4 regions of the Kocuria oxytropis genome follow, and region 4 is predicted to be linked to each of the others. Evidence: riboswitches for the same ligand, from Rfam matches in the RefSeq annotation. Region 4 holds a riboswitch; each other region holds the start of a gene.
What was found. A riboswitch is a leader RNA that binds a small molecule or an ion and turns the genes downstream of it on or off. The one in region 4 is predicted to bind cyclic di-AMP.
Positions count from the first base shown of each region.

Region 1: it holds a riboswitch for cyclic di-AMP, as region 4 does, so the genes downstream of both, QYM41_RS04255 (C40 family peptidase) here and QYM41_RS15370 (C40 family peptidase) in region 4, are expected to answer to the same signal.
Region 2: it holds a riboswitch for cyclic di-AMP, as region 4 does, so the genes downstream of both, QYM41_RS15785 (C40 family peptidase) here and QYM41_RS15370 (C40 family peptidase) in region 4, are expected to answer to the same signal.
Region 3: it holds a riboswitch for cyclic di-AMP, as region 4 does, so the genes downstream of both, QYM41_RS13365 (NlpC/P60 family protein) here and QYM41_RS15370 (C40 family peptidase) in region 4, are expected to answer to the same signal.

Region 1 is NZ_JAVFXA010000003.1:57,912-61,064, reverse strand. Features, by position in the region: gene QYM41_RS04260 (C40 family peptidase) at 1-324, opposite strand, end outside; gene QYM41_RS04255 (C40 family peptidase) at 595-1,269, opposite strand; cyclic di-AMP (ydaO/yuaA leader) riboswitch at 1,275-1,424, opposite strand; gene QYM41_RS04250 (metal-dependent transcriptional regulator) at 1,833-2,519, opposite strand; gene serC (phosphoserine transaminase) at 2,751-3,153, shown strand, end outside.
Region 2 is NZ_JAVFXA010000020.1:18,879-22,031, reverse strand. Features, by position in the region: gene QYM41_RS15800 (ArsR/SmtB family transcription factor) at 1-79, shown strand, start outside; gene QYM41_RS15795 (cation efflux transmembrane domain-containing protein) at 76-774, shown strand; gene QYM41_RS15790 (hypothetical protein) at 830-982, opposite strand; cyclic di-AMP (ydaO/yuaA leader) riboswitch at 1,370-1,523, shown strand; gene QYM41_RS15785 (C40 family peptidase) at 1,529-2,179, shown strand; gene QYM41_RS15780 (ArsR/SmtB family transcription factor) at 2,635-3,003, shown strand; gene QYM41_RS15775 (cation diffusion facilitator family transporter) at 3,000-3,153, shown strand, end outside.
Region 3 is NZ_JAVFXA010000013.1:8,865-12,017, reverse strand. Features, by position in the region: gene QYM41_RS13370 (pyridoxal phosphate-dependent aminotransferase) at 1-901, opposite strand, end outside; gene QYM41_RS13365 (NlpC/P60 family protein) at 1,117-1,617, opposite strand; cyclic di-AMP (ydaO/yuaA leader) riboswitch at 1,623-1,808, opposite strand; gene QYM41_RS13360 (flavin-containing monooxygenase) at 2,373-3,153, opposite strand, start outside.
Region 4 is NZ_JAVFXA010000018.1:39,667-42,819, reverse strand. Features, by position in the region: gene QYM41_RS15375 (DUF305 domain-containing protein) at 280-969, opposite strand; gene QYM41_RS15370 (C40 family peptidase) at 1,288-1,929, opposite strand; cyclic di-AMP (ydaO/yuaA leader) riboswitch at 1,936-2,104, opposite strand; partial or broken gene QYM41_RS15365 (response regulator transcription factor) at 2,793-3,136, opposite strand.

The sequences.
Region 1 (3,153 bases), on a different contig from region 4:
CGCGACGACCGGGGTCTCGACCGTCCGCTCCGCCTTCTTCTCGGTCTTCTTCTCCGCCTTCTTCTCGGTCTTCTTCTCCGCGGGCTTCTCGGCCTTCGTCACGTGGGCGACGGGCTCGAGAGACACGGTGGGCGCCGCGGTGGGGGTGGCGGCCGCGACGGCCGACAGCGGGGCGTCGGCGGAGGCGTCCTGGGACGGAGCGGCCTGCACGGAGACGGTGGTGGCGACGGCGAGGCCGGAGAACGCGGCGACGGCGGCGACCGTGCGGGCCTTGCCGCTCAGGAGGGAGGCGATGCCGTTCGGGGAGGACAGGTCACGAGTCATGAGGAGTTCAGGCGGCTTTCTGGCGGGGCCGGGGCGGTCTGCCGGAGGGACGCGGAGACAGCGCGGATCACCCCGGGCGGTGCTCGGGGTGATCCGGTGTCCGGCAGGACCGTGTTCCGGGATCGGGAACGACGGCCGGGCGAGCGGAGGAGGGGGCCGTCCGGTCGGACAGCAGGGAGCACGGAGAACCGGGAGAGCGGAACTCCGTGGGGGGGGGGAGAAAAGGATCGGGCGCCGCCCGCGGGTTGTCCCCGCGGGCGGCGGGCCGGATCAGAAGGTGTAGTAGCCGTCCAGCTGCATGGCGTTGACGGAGTGCACCTGGGTGCCCTGGGTGGGGTTGAGGGCGGAGATCATCTTGCCGGCGCCGATGTAGATGCCGACGTGCGCGCCGCCGTTCTGGGAGACGAGGTCACCGGGCTGCGGGTTGGCCGTGGGGGTGCCCGCGGCGAACTGGGACCAGGTGGTGCGGGGCAGGTCGATGCCGTTCTGCGCGAACACCCACTGGGTGAAGCCGGAGCAGTCCCAGGCGCCGTAGGCGGTGCCGCCGTAGACGTAGCCCGCACCCTGGGCGGACATCGCGGTGCCCACGATGCCGCCGGCCGCCGGGGCGATCGCGGTGGTGGCGGTGGACTGCGGGGTCACGCTCGCGGTGGAGGCGGCCTGCGGAGCCGGGGCGGGGGCCGGGGCCTGGTAGGCCGGGGCCTCGTAGGCGGGCTGCGCGGCGACCGGGGCCTGGTAGGTGTACGAGGTGTAACCGGCCAGCGAGGCGGAGGCCGGGGCCGAGTAGGCCGCACCGGACTCGACGGGAGCCTGGGCGTAGGCCTGCGCCGGAGCGATGGAGCCGATCATCGCGGCGCCGGCGGCGGCGGCGATGGTGGTGTTGCGCACGACGTGCGAGGTGCTCTCGGCACGGTGGCGGGCAGTGTTCTGCTGGAAAAGCGACATGGGTGAGTTCCTCCCTTTGCCTACGAGGTGAGCTGTCGGATTCGGGTGGGAGACACCCGGCCGCAGAGCGCACGCGCTCTGACGACTTAACCCCAAGGACCCGGATCACCGGGACCGAAAGTGGTTCCCCCGCTTCTGCCAAGCAGTTTCTGTGAAGAGGCCACGGGGCACCGGCAGAATTCGGCGATGTGCTCCGTGGGCGCCGATCCGACCAGTGATCAGCACGCGTTGAACAGTACATGATTGATTACGGAAGTGTCACGTTTTGATCACGGCCGATCACGGTCGGGACACGGTCAGCCTCCGAATCATGCCCTTTTGATCTCTTCTCGGATATGAGTTCCCATCCGTGACGTTCTGTGGAGCGCACCTCGGAGGACCGAGAATCCGCACGTCACCGGGGGTGCGGCGCCCCGGACGGGCCCGCCGGGCCGGACTGGCCGAAAGTCGCTTGTGAACGTCCCCACACTGCGGTCCGCCCCCTCGCCCGGACATGCCGGAGACCCCTCGAGGGTGCCCTCCGGAGCGCCCCCGGAGTGCCCTCGGCGGCCTCCGGCGACAGGTCAGCGAGCGAGGACGCGGATGGCCGCGGCGGTGCGCAGGTCGATCTCGGCGGACCGGCCCGTGGCCGGCACCTCGACGCGCACGCGCTCACCGTCCACCCGGGCCCTGACCTCCGCGCCCGTCAGCACGCCCACGTCGCTCAGCACGCCCAGCAGGTCGGCGTCCGCCTGGACCACCTCCGGCAGCAGGGCCACGGTGTGGGCCTCCTCCGGCAGCCGGCGGGCGGCGTCGAGCAGGGAGGGGTGCGCCGCGGCGGGGCTCTCCTCGACCCCCAGGGCGGCCAGACCCGGGATCGGGGTGCCGTACGGCGAGTGACGGGGACTGTGGAGCAGGTCCACGAGCCGCCGCTCGACCTGCTCGCTCATGACGTGCTCCCAGCGGCAGGCCTCGTCGTGGACCTGGGCCAGGTCCAGGCCGATGACGTCCGCCAGCAGCCGCTCCGCCAGCCGGTGCTTGCGCATGACCTGCACGGCCCGCTCCCGCCCCGCCTCGGTGAGCAGCAGCGACCGGTCCGGGCCCATGGTCAGCAGCCCGTCCCGCTCCATCCTGGACACCGTCTGCGAGACCGTGGGCCCCGAGTGGTCCAGACGCTCCACGATGCGGGCCCGCATCGGGGTGATCCCCTCCTCCTCGAGCTCGAGCACGGTCCGCAGGTACATCTCCGTGGTGTCGATCAGGTCGCTCATGCCTCAGTCATCCTTCGTCCGGCCGTCCGGCCCCGGGGATCCCGCCCGGTCCGGTCTTCCCGCACGAGCTTAGTGGGCGGCCCGCACCGGCGGCGGAGGGAGCCGGCCGCCGCGCCCGCCGCCGCCCGTGGGGCAGAATGGGCGGCGGGCGCGACCAGCGCGAGCGCCCTCCGGCGGCCGCGCCCGCCGACGCCCGTCACCCGCCGCCCACCATTGCCCAGGGAGCGCCCGTTGCCCGCACACGTCACCATCCCCCAGCACCTGCTGCCCCTCGACGGCCGGTTCGGCGCCGGCCCCTCGAAGATCCGCCCGGCCCAGGTCGAGGCCGTCGCCCGGGCCGGGTCCGCGCTGCTCGGCACCTCGCACCGCCAGGCGCCGGTCCAGGAACTGGTGGCCTCGGTGCGCGAGGGACTCGCCCGGTTCCTCGGCCTGCCCGAGGGCCACGAGGTGCTGCTGGGGCTGGGCGGGGCCACGGCCTTCTGGGACGCCGCCGCCTTCGGGCTCGTCGAGCGGAAGGCCCAGCACCTGGTGTTCGGGGAGTTCGGGGCGAAGTTCGCCCAGGCCACCGGTGCCGCCCCGTTCCTGGAGGGCGCCTCGGTCGTGGAGTCCGCCCCCGGCACCCGGCCGCAGGCCC
Region 2 (3,153 bases), on a different contig from region 4:
CGCCCTGGGGGACCTGCTGGAGCTGGTGGTCACCGTGGACCCGACCTGCTGCTCCCCGGAAGGATGCACCTGCACATGACCTCCCTGACCCTGGACCCCAAGCCCATCACCGATGCACGCCGGGCGGTGCTGCACCGCAGGGTGCGCTGGATCGTGGCCGGCACCATCACCTACAACGTGCTCGAGGCGGTCATCGCCCTGACCGCCGGCACCATCGCCTCCTCCTCGGCGCTGATCGGCTTCGGCCTGGACTCGATCGTGGAGGTCCTCTCCGCGGCGGCGGTGGCGTGGCAGTTCGCCGCCCCGGACCCGCACCAACGGGAAAAGGTGGCGATGCGGGTGATCGCGTTCTCCTTCTTCGGCCTGGCCGCCTTCGTCACCGTCGATGCGATCCGCGCCCTGCTCGGGGCCGCCGAGCCGGAACACTCCCCGGTCGGCATCGGACTGGCCGCGGTGAGCCTGCTCATCATGCCGTTCCTGTCCTGGTTCGAACGCCGCACCGGCCGGGAACTGGGCTCCGCTTCTGCGGTGGCCGATTCCAAGCAGACCCTGCTGTGCACCTACCTCTCCGCCGTGCTGCTGGTAGGCCTGGTGCTCAACAGCACCCTGGGCTGGTCCTGGGCCGACCCGCTGGCTGCGCTGGTGATCGCCGCCGTGGCGGTCAAGGAGGGGCTGGAGGCCTGGCGCGGAGACGCCTGCTGCACTCCCGTTGCGGTCCTCACCGCCGAGGACGGTGCACACTGCGGTGGATGCGGTCCCAACTGCGCCCACTGAGCACGGTCGGCACGCGTCGGCGCCCCGAGACGAGGACGCCGGGGCGCACGGCTTCTCAGGAACCGAGGTAGACGGAGATCGCGGCGAACAGCGCAACTCCGCCGGTGAGCAGGATCGGTCCCGGCACGCTGGTGTCGCCTTCGTGGGCTTGGTCGGGCATCTCCTCGACCACAACGCTGGCTAACGTTCCGCCAGTCAGTGCGAGCATGGACAGAGCCCAAATTTCCGGGGCTTGATGCAGCGCGAAATATCCCAGGATGGCCGCGGGCTTCGCTCTCGATCCACCCGCCGCGCCTTTTGAAGTGGCTCCTGTCCCCACCGCTGTGTGGGCGACGACTCCCCGCGCAGCGCCCACGCACCAACAAGCCACCTCACTCAAAGCGCAGAGCGCCCCGCCTTTCTCGGGAAATTAACAGGAAAAAGCCGACAACAATTCAGGTCTTCATCAAGCCTTGACCACTTCTTTACGATCTCTATACATTCCCGAATCGGATTGTGATTGTTTCGTAATCTCCTTGTACTCTTCAGTGCGTGCCGACCACTGATCCTGTCGGCGCCCTCGTGGCACATCGCCGAGTTCTGCCGGTGCCCGGGGTTCCTGAAGAGAAATCGCTTGGCAGAAGCGGGGGAACCATTACCGGTCCCGGTGTACCGGGGCCTTGGGGTTAAGTCTCAGAGCGCGTGCGTTCTGCGACCGGGTGTCTCCCACCCGCATCCGACAGCTCACCTCGTAGGCAAAGGGAGGAATCCACCCATGTCGCTTTTCAAGCAGCACACTGCCCGTCACCGCGCCCAGACCTCCTCGCGCGCCGTGCGTACCACCACCGTCGTCGCCGCCGCCGGCGCCGCACTGGTGGGCTCCATCGCTCCGGCCCAGGCCTACGCCGAGATCCCCGCCGCCTCCGGGTCCTCCTATGCGGCTCCGGCATCGGCGACGGCCAACCTGGCCTCCTACACCACCCCGGCCCCGGTCGCCGCGCAGCCCGCCGCTCCGACCCCGGCCCCGCAGCAGAGCGCCGCCACCTCGAGCGTGAGCCCGCAGTCCACCGCCATCACCGAGATCGCCCCGGCCGCCGGCGGCATCGTGGGCACGGCCATGCAGGGCGTGGGCACCGGCTACGTCTGGGGCGGGACCTCCTTCGGGGCCTGGGACTGCTCCGGATTCACCGGCTGGGTCTACGCCCAGAACGGCATCGACATCCCCCGCACCAGCTTCCAGCAGATCGCCGCCGCCACCCCGACGTCCAACCCGCAGCCTGGTGACCTGGTGTCCCAGAACGGCGGCAACCACATCGGCATCTACATCGGTGGCGGCAAGATGGTCTCGGCGCTGAACCCGACCCAGGGCACCTTCGTCCACTCCGTCAACGCCATGCCCGTCGACGGGTACTACACCTACCGGTGAGTCTCGCCGATGTGGTGAAGGCCGGCCGGTGGGCTCATCCGTCAGGTGCGGAGTGCCCCGCCAGGATCATCGTCGATGGACCGCATGGGTGCACTCGGATGGACCGCATGGGTGCACTCCGCAGCTGTAGCCGCAGACTCGAACGATTGCCACGATCCTGTCGATGTGCACACGCCAGCGAATCGGCACACGGGGAGCAGTCCTGCGGAGAGGATCGGAGAGTGCTCATGGCCTTGCCCTGTCTTCCGCTGGACGCGGGCAGTGCTTATCCTGCTCCGCCTCGGCATTGGAGCGAGAGCCCTTAGGGTGCAGCGATGGCTCGGGGGACGGGGATGCCGCAGTGGCGGACGGCACCCCCGTCCGCCCTCACCGTATGAATACGAGCTGGACATTGCCCGATCATCAAGGGAAGCCCCTCATCTCCTTTGATACAGATTCTGCTGTACGGTTATTGGATGAGGATCTTGTCCCCGGTCGCGGTGATGTCCCGTTTCGGCAAAGCACTGGCCGATCCCACCCGGGCCGCGGTGCTGCTGCAGCTGCAGCAGGGCCCAGCGGTGCCCTCGGAACTGGCGGCCCGGATCGGGGTGAGCCGGCAGATCCTGTCCAACCACCTGGCCTGTCTGCGCGACTGCGGGTTGGTCGTGGGCGTGCCGGTGGGGCGCAACGTGCGCTATGAACTCTCGGACCCCAAGCTGGCCCACGCGTTGGAGGACCTGCTGGGCACTATCCTCACCGTCGAACCGGTGTGCCGGTGCGGGACACCCGAGTGCGCCGCCGAGGCCCTCGCCGATGACGCCACCACCCAGGAGATTCCGGTATGAGCGGCGAGCACGATCATTCCCACGCCGGCGCCGGGCGGAGGGGGAAACTGGCAGTGGTGTTCGCCATCACCGCCACGATTATGGTCGCCGAGATCATCGGTGCGGTGGTCTCGGGCAGCCTGGCGCTGCTGGCCGATGCCGGGCACATGT
Region 3 (3,153 bases), on a different contig from region 4:
CCCGGCGCTCGCGCAGGACGTCGAGCATCTGCTGCACGGGTTCCTGGGTGCCGCGGAGCGCTTCGATGCCGGCCCACTGCACGTAGTGCGTGGTGCAGGACTCGTCGTTGGTGTTGAGGGTGCTGAGCACCGTGGCGATCTCACGCGGCGCGACGGCGCAGCCGAGGCGCGAGCCGGTCATGGCGAACTTCTTGCTGAACGTGTAGAGGATGACGGTGCGCTCGGCCATGCCGGGCAGCGAGGCGATCGAGCTCGAGACCCCCTCGTAGCGGGTCTCGAAGTAGGCCTCGTCGGAGAGCACCCAGAGATCGTGCTCCTGGGCGAGCTGCGCGACGGCCTCGCGCTCGGCCGCCGTCGACTCGGCCGAGATGGGGTTCTGCAGGTCGTTGTAGATGATGGCGACCGTGTTCGGGGTGATCGAGGCACGCACCTGGTCGAGGTCGATCGCGAAGCCGTCCTCCGTGGGCAGGTAGCGGTACGACACGGCCGTGCCCCCGAGGTACTCGATCTGCGACTCGTAGATCGGGAAGCCGGGGTTCGGGTAGAGCACCTCCTCGCCCGGGTTCATGACCGCCTGCAGGAACTTGGTGATGACGGGCTTGCCGCCCGTCATCACCACGATGTTCTCGGGGCTGAGGTCGATGCCACGACGCGAGCCGATGTCCTCGGCGAGGGCCTCGCGCAGCTGCGGGATGCCGGGGCCGGGGCCGTAGCCGGTGTAGCCGTCGGCGATGGCCCGGTCCATCGCCTCGACGATGTGCGGGGCCGTCGGGATGTTGATGTCGCCGAGGTGGAAGGGGTACACGCGGTTCCCCTTCGCCTTCCAGGCGGCGGCGGCCTGGGCGACGCTGAAGGCGGTTTCGGTGCCCAGCCGGTCGAGCCGGTGTGCGAGTTCCCGCATGCTGTTCCACTCCTCGTCGAGTTGGTGATTGATCCGCTGGCGGACCCGCACCGAGCATACGACTCATATATCAGCCTGGGAAGAGTGGTTCCCCGATGGATTTCCACCGTGGACATCGCCGCTAGGTTCTTCGCGCTCAGAGGCCGGCCGCATGGGATGCGGGTGTGCGGCTCCCGTCGGGACGGGAACCGCACACCCGCATCAGGCGTGGAGTGTCAGTGCACGCGGAGGTAGACGGGGCCGGAGCCGACGTTGACGGTCTGGATGACCGTCTGGTTGCCGTTCCAGCCGCCGTGGACGGCCTTGCCGCCGCCGATGTACACGGCGATGTGGGCGAAGCCCATGCCGCCGTTGGCGTAGTAGACCAGGTCGCCGGGCCGGGCCTGCGCGGCGGAGACCCGCGTGCCGAGCTTCAGGTAGGAGTCCGGCCACCCGTGGTGCTTGACCCCGGCCGCGCGCAGGGCCTTGGTGACCAGGGCGGTGCAGTCCTGCCGCACGCCGAGCTGGTTCCGCGCCGCGGCGGCGATGGTTGCGGCCTTGCCGGCCTGGGACTGGGTGCTGAGGACCTGCTGGGGGGCTGCGACGGGGGCGGCCTGGGCCGGGGCCACGCTGCTGAGCGCCAAGGCGCCGCCGGCGACCGCCAGGATGGCGGTGCGCCCGAGGCGGAACGGGCTCTGGGCGCGATGGCGGGGCGTGCGGGACTGGAAAACGGGCATGAGTGATGTCCTCCCTCTTGCCTGCGAGGTGAGCTGTTGGATGCGGGTGGGAGACACCCGGTCGTCAGGGTGGGGGCCCCGACGACTTAACCCCTAGGTCCCGGGGGAGGGACCGTTTCTGGTTCCCCCGCTTCTGCCGAGCGATGTGTCTGGGGGCCCCGGGCACCGGCAGAATTCGGCGATGTGCACGGAGATGCCGATCGTTAATGCGATGAGCACGGAGAGAACACTAACCGAAAAATAACGGGAAAGTCACGTTTAGATCACGGGCGCGTCTCGGCTTTGGTGCTGATCTGGCATTGCACCTCCGCGCCCGGACGCCGTGGTCCGATGAGGCGTGCCCAAGGGAATCCCCCGGGAGGCTCAGCTCGAGACGAAAGTGGGCTTGACCTGGGGCTCTGCCCGAGTCATGCCGATGGGCAAGCATGCCCCTGTCCGGGGTCTAGTGCCGGGTGGCGGCACCCGTGGCAGGGTGTGACTGTTTGCCGGGAAAGGTCCACAGAACATTAGATCGCCGACGGGATCGGCCCCTTCCTCCTGGGTCGGGAAAACAACCTCCTCCGGCGATCTCCGTTGTCCTGTCAGGAATTCGCAAAAAGAAAGAAATGCGTTTCCGGCGCGTCGATCTCGCTCTCCTGGCGTCCTCCGAGCACCAGGCTGCCGAGGAGGGGATGCGCCCCGGAGCCCCGGCCTGCCGGCATGCGGAGGGCTCCGGTGCCGCGGCACCGGAGCCCTCCGTTCGGCTGTTCAACCGGTCAGGCGACGCTGAAGCCCTCGTACTGCCGGGAGGCGACCTCGTCGCACTTGGCGCGGTAGGCGCCGACCCCGCCCACGTAGGGCATGAACACCCGCGGCTTGCCGGGCACGTTGGCACCCAGGTACCAGGAGTTCGCCTGCGGGAACAGGGTCATGTCCGCGGCGTCGTTGACGTGCTGCACCCACGCGTCCTCCGCCTCGGGGGAGGCCTCGGAGCGGGTGAGGCCCTGGTCCTCGAGGTAGCGGATGTGGTCGGTGATCCAGTCGACGTGCTGCTCGATCGAGGTCACCATGTTGCTGAGCACCGACGGGCTGCCGGGGCCGGTGACCAGGAACAGGTTCGGGAACCCGGCGGTGGCCAGCCCGAGGTAGGTCCGCGGGCCGGCGGCCCACTTCTCGGCCAGGGCGAGCCCCTCGGTGCCCCGGATGTCGATCCGGCTCAGGGCCCCGGTCATGGCGTCGAAACCGGTGGCGAAGACGATCGCGTCGACTTCGTACTCCTGCTCCGTGGTGGCCAGCCCCCGCTCGGTCAGCCGGGTGATCGGCGCGGACCGGACGTCGACCAGGGAGACGTTCTCCCGGTTGAACGTCGTGTAGTAGTCGGTGTCCACGCAGATCCGCTTGGTGCCCACGGGGTGGTCGTAGGGCTTGAGCAGCTCCGCGACCTGCGGGTCCTCGACGATCTCGTCGATGCGCTCGCGGATGTACTGGGCCACGACGTCGTTGGCCTCCTTGCTGATCGCCAGGTCCGAGAAGCACTGCCCGAGGCGGAACCCGCCC
Region 4 (3,153 bases):
ATCTCGGCCATCTTGGCCATCTCGGTGACGGTGCGCGCGCTGGCGGAGCAGGACCCCAGGCGAGGGGGTCCGTGTCCTGAGGCAAGAGGACGCGGCGCTGGCGAACCTACGGTTGGTCGGTGACCGTTTGGGGTGCCGCTGACTGTGCGAAGGGCGCGCGCCCATCGGGTGCCGGGTCGGGGATCACCGCACTGGACCGGCTGGAACGGGTCGACGGGGATCATGACGTCCCGGTGGCGGCCCGTTCCAGCCGGTGGGGGTTCAGCTCGTGGTCCTGGATCAGGCCGCGAACCACTCCTCCAACCAGCCCTGCATGAGCTCGATCTCCACCTGCTGGTCCTCGATCATCTTCTCCGCCATGGCTCGCAGCTCGGGGTCGGTGCCCATCTGCAGCTCCATCTCGGCCATGTCGAGAGCCATCTGGTGGTGGGCGATCATTTGTTCGAGGAAAGCCTGGTCGAACTCGTCCCCGGACAGTTTCGCCAGCTCCTCCAGGCTCATGCCGTCCATGCCGTCCATGCCGTCCATCTCGCCCATCATGGCGCCCTGCATGTCGGCATTCATGCTCTGACCATGGCCGCCATGGTGGCCGTGGCCGTGTCCGTGGTGGTGCCCGTGGCCGTGGTGGTGGTGCCCCGGGGTGTTCCCGGCGGCCAGCCGCTGGGCCGCTGCTTCCAGCTGCTGGATCTCCTCGGTCTGGGCCTCGATGATCTTCTCCGCCAGGTCACGGATCTCGGGGCGCTCGGACTTCTGCAGGGCCAGCTCGGCCATGTCGGTGGCACCCTGGTGGTGGGGGACCATCATCACGGCGAAGTGGCGGTCATGGTTCATGTGCCGCTCAGCGCCCGTCTGCGCGGAGGCGGAGGCGGGCTGGTGCGTCGGGGACGCGACCGCCGCGGTCGCTCCGGCACCGCTGAGGGCCAGCGCCAGGGCCGTCCCGGCGGCCAGGTGCTTGATCGTCGACGTCATGAAGAAACTCTCTTTCGCAGCAGCCCGTGCTGGGCCTGCACATTGTGGTGTTTGCTCTGCTCAGCCTCGGGTCGAGGCGGGCCGATCCATTGACGGTAGCCCCGCCGCAGCTGGCTTCTCCGGGTTGGGAGGGCTGGGCGGTAGATCTTCACTGAACTTTCAAGAGCGGGTCCGTCAGGCGGCCAAATCGGGGTGTTCCCCGGCGTTGGCCGGGTGCAGGCATCTCCGGTTCTGGCCGGCCGGTCCCGGATGCTGGTCAGATGGGGGGCACACACGCCGCCCGCCACGCGTGGCATTCGTGGCGGGCGGCGTGTTGGCTCAACGGAAAGTGACGTAGCCGACCGTCGGCATGGCATTCACGCTGTGCACGAAGGTGCCCTGGGTGGGGTTCAGCGCGGAGATCATCTTGCCGCCACCGAGGTAGATCCCGATGTGGGCCCCGCCGTTCTGGACCACGAGGTCGCCGGGCTGCGGGTCGGTGGTCGGGGTGCCGGCCGCCCACTGCTGCTGGCTGGTGCGGGGGATGTCGATGCCCTGCTGGGCGTAGACCCACTGGGTGAACCCGGAGCAGTCCCAGGCGCCGAAGTCCGTGCCGCCCCAGACGTAGCCGGTGCCGACACCCTGCATCGCGGTGCCGACAATGCCGCCGGCCGCAGCGGAGATCTCGGAAATGTCCGAGGACTGGGGGGAGAGACTCGAGGTGGCCTGCCCAGCGGCCGGAGCGTCCGGCTGGCTCGCCGTCTGCACGGTGACGGGGGACTGGGAAGCGGCCGGTGTCGGGGAGGTCGCGGGGGCCGAGTATGCGGTGTCGGTCGTGGCGGGGGCTTCGGCATAGGCCTGAGCCGGGGCGACGGAGCCGATCACCGCCGCGCCGACAGCGGCGGCCAGGGTCGTGGTGCGCACCAGGTGCGAGGGGGTCTGGGCGCGGTGGCGGGCAGAGCTACGCGTGAAGAAAGCCATGAATGAGGGTCCTCCTTTTGCCTACGAGGTGAGCTGTCGGGTTCGGGTGGGAGGCACCCGGCCGCTGAGCCTGCAGCTCCGGCGGCTTCACCCCAAGGTCCGGGTGCGGACCGGGTATGGTTCCCCCGCTTCTGCCAAGTCATTTCTGTGATGGGGACCCCGGCTGCCGGCAGAATTCGGCGAAGCACCCGGGGAAGCCGATGAGATCAGCCAACGGCACGCAGAGGACACTAGCGCCTGGATAACGAAAAGGTCACATTCCTTGTGGTGCCGGGAAAAGGCTTGCAGCGACTCCGCGCGGTCGTCGGCGAACCGCGGGTCGTCCACGACACCCGGGGGCACATTCGTTCCGGCGTGGTGGCGCCACCAGTTGTCTTTCCTCCCGGTGCCACCACTCATCGGGACCGCCGGGGGAGGCCCTGACCTGCGGCATCGCGCCGATGAGCGCGCTGGGGGCTGGGATCCGCAGCCCCTCTGCACTCATGGCCCTACCGGCCTGCGTCCTGTCCGGGGAGGGGCGGGCCCCCGGGCGAAGTCCAGCGTTCCACAAGGTTTTTATCGGATTTCTGCACAAAAGTACCCAGCATTTCCTGAGGGGAATGAGCTATTTCCTTCATGAAATCTTCATATCCGAACATGGCCCGGCCGGGAAAAGGCCCTTTTCTTCACGGAATCTTTAAACCATTCCGGGTCTGTGGCTGGTGCTGGGGGCCGGGACCTCGATGAAGGCGCCAGATCGTGACTCATGTGACCTCGATGCTCGAGACCGGCTCCCCATCCACCCGCGCCTCGTGGGCCGTGAGATCGACGGTCTGGTCCCCGAACACTCGGGCCGGCTCCACGGTAGTCACGGTGGTTCGGGACCGGCGCAGCACCGCGGCCACTCTCGCGACGAGCTCGCCCACGCTGAAGGGCTTGGTGATGTAGTCATCAGCCCCGGCGGTCAGGCCGGCCAGTTAGTCGTCTTCGTCCCCGCGGGCGGTGAGCATCAGCACGTAGCACTGGGAGACCCCCCGATCCTGCGGCACACCTCGATCCCGTCCAGCCCGGGCAACCCCAGATCCAGCACCACCACATCAACGCTCCGGCTGCGGGCGGCCTCCACCGCGCCGGGCCCGGTGTGGGCGGTGGCGACCATCTGCGCCAGGGGCTTTTCGTCGTCCACCACCAGCACCCGCCCGGCCGCCGCGTCAGTGCCAGGATGCATGACTTCAGTGTCCCCTC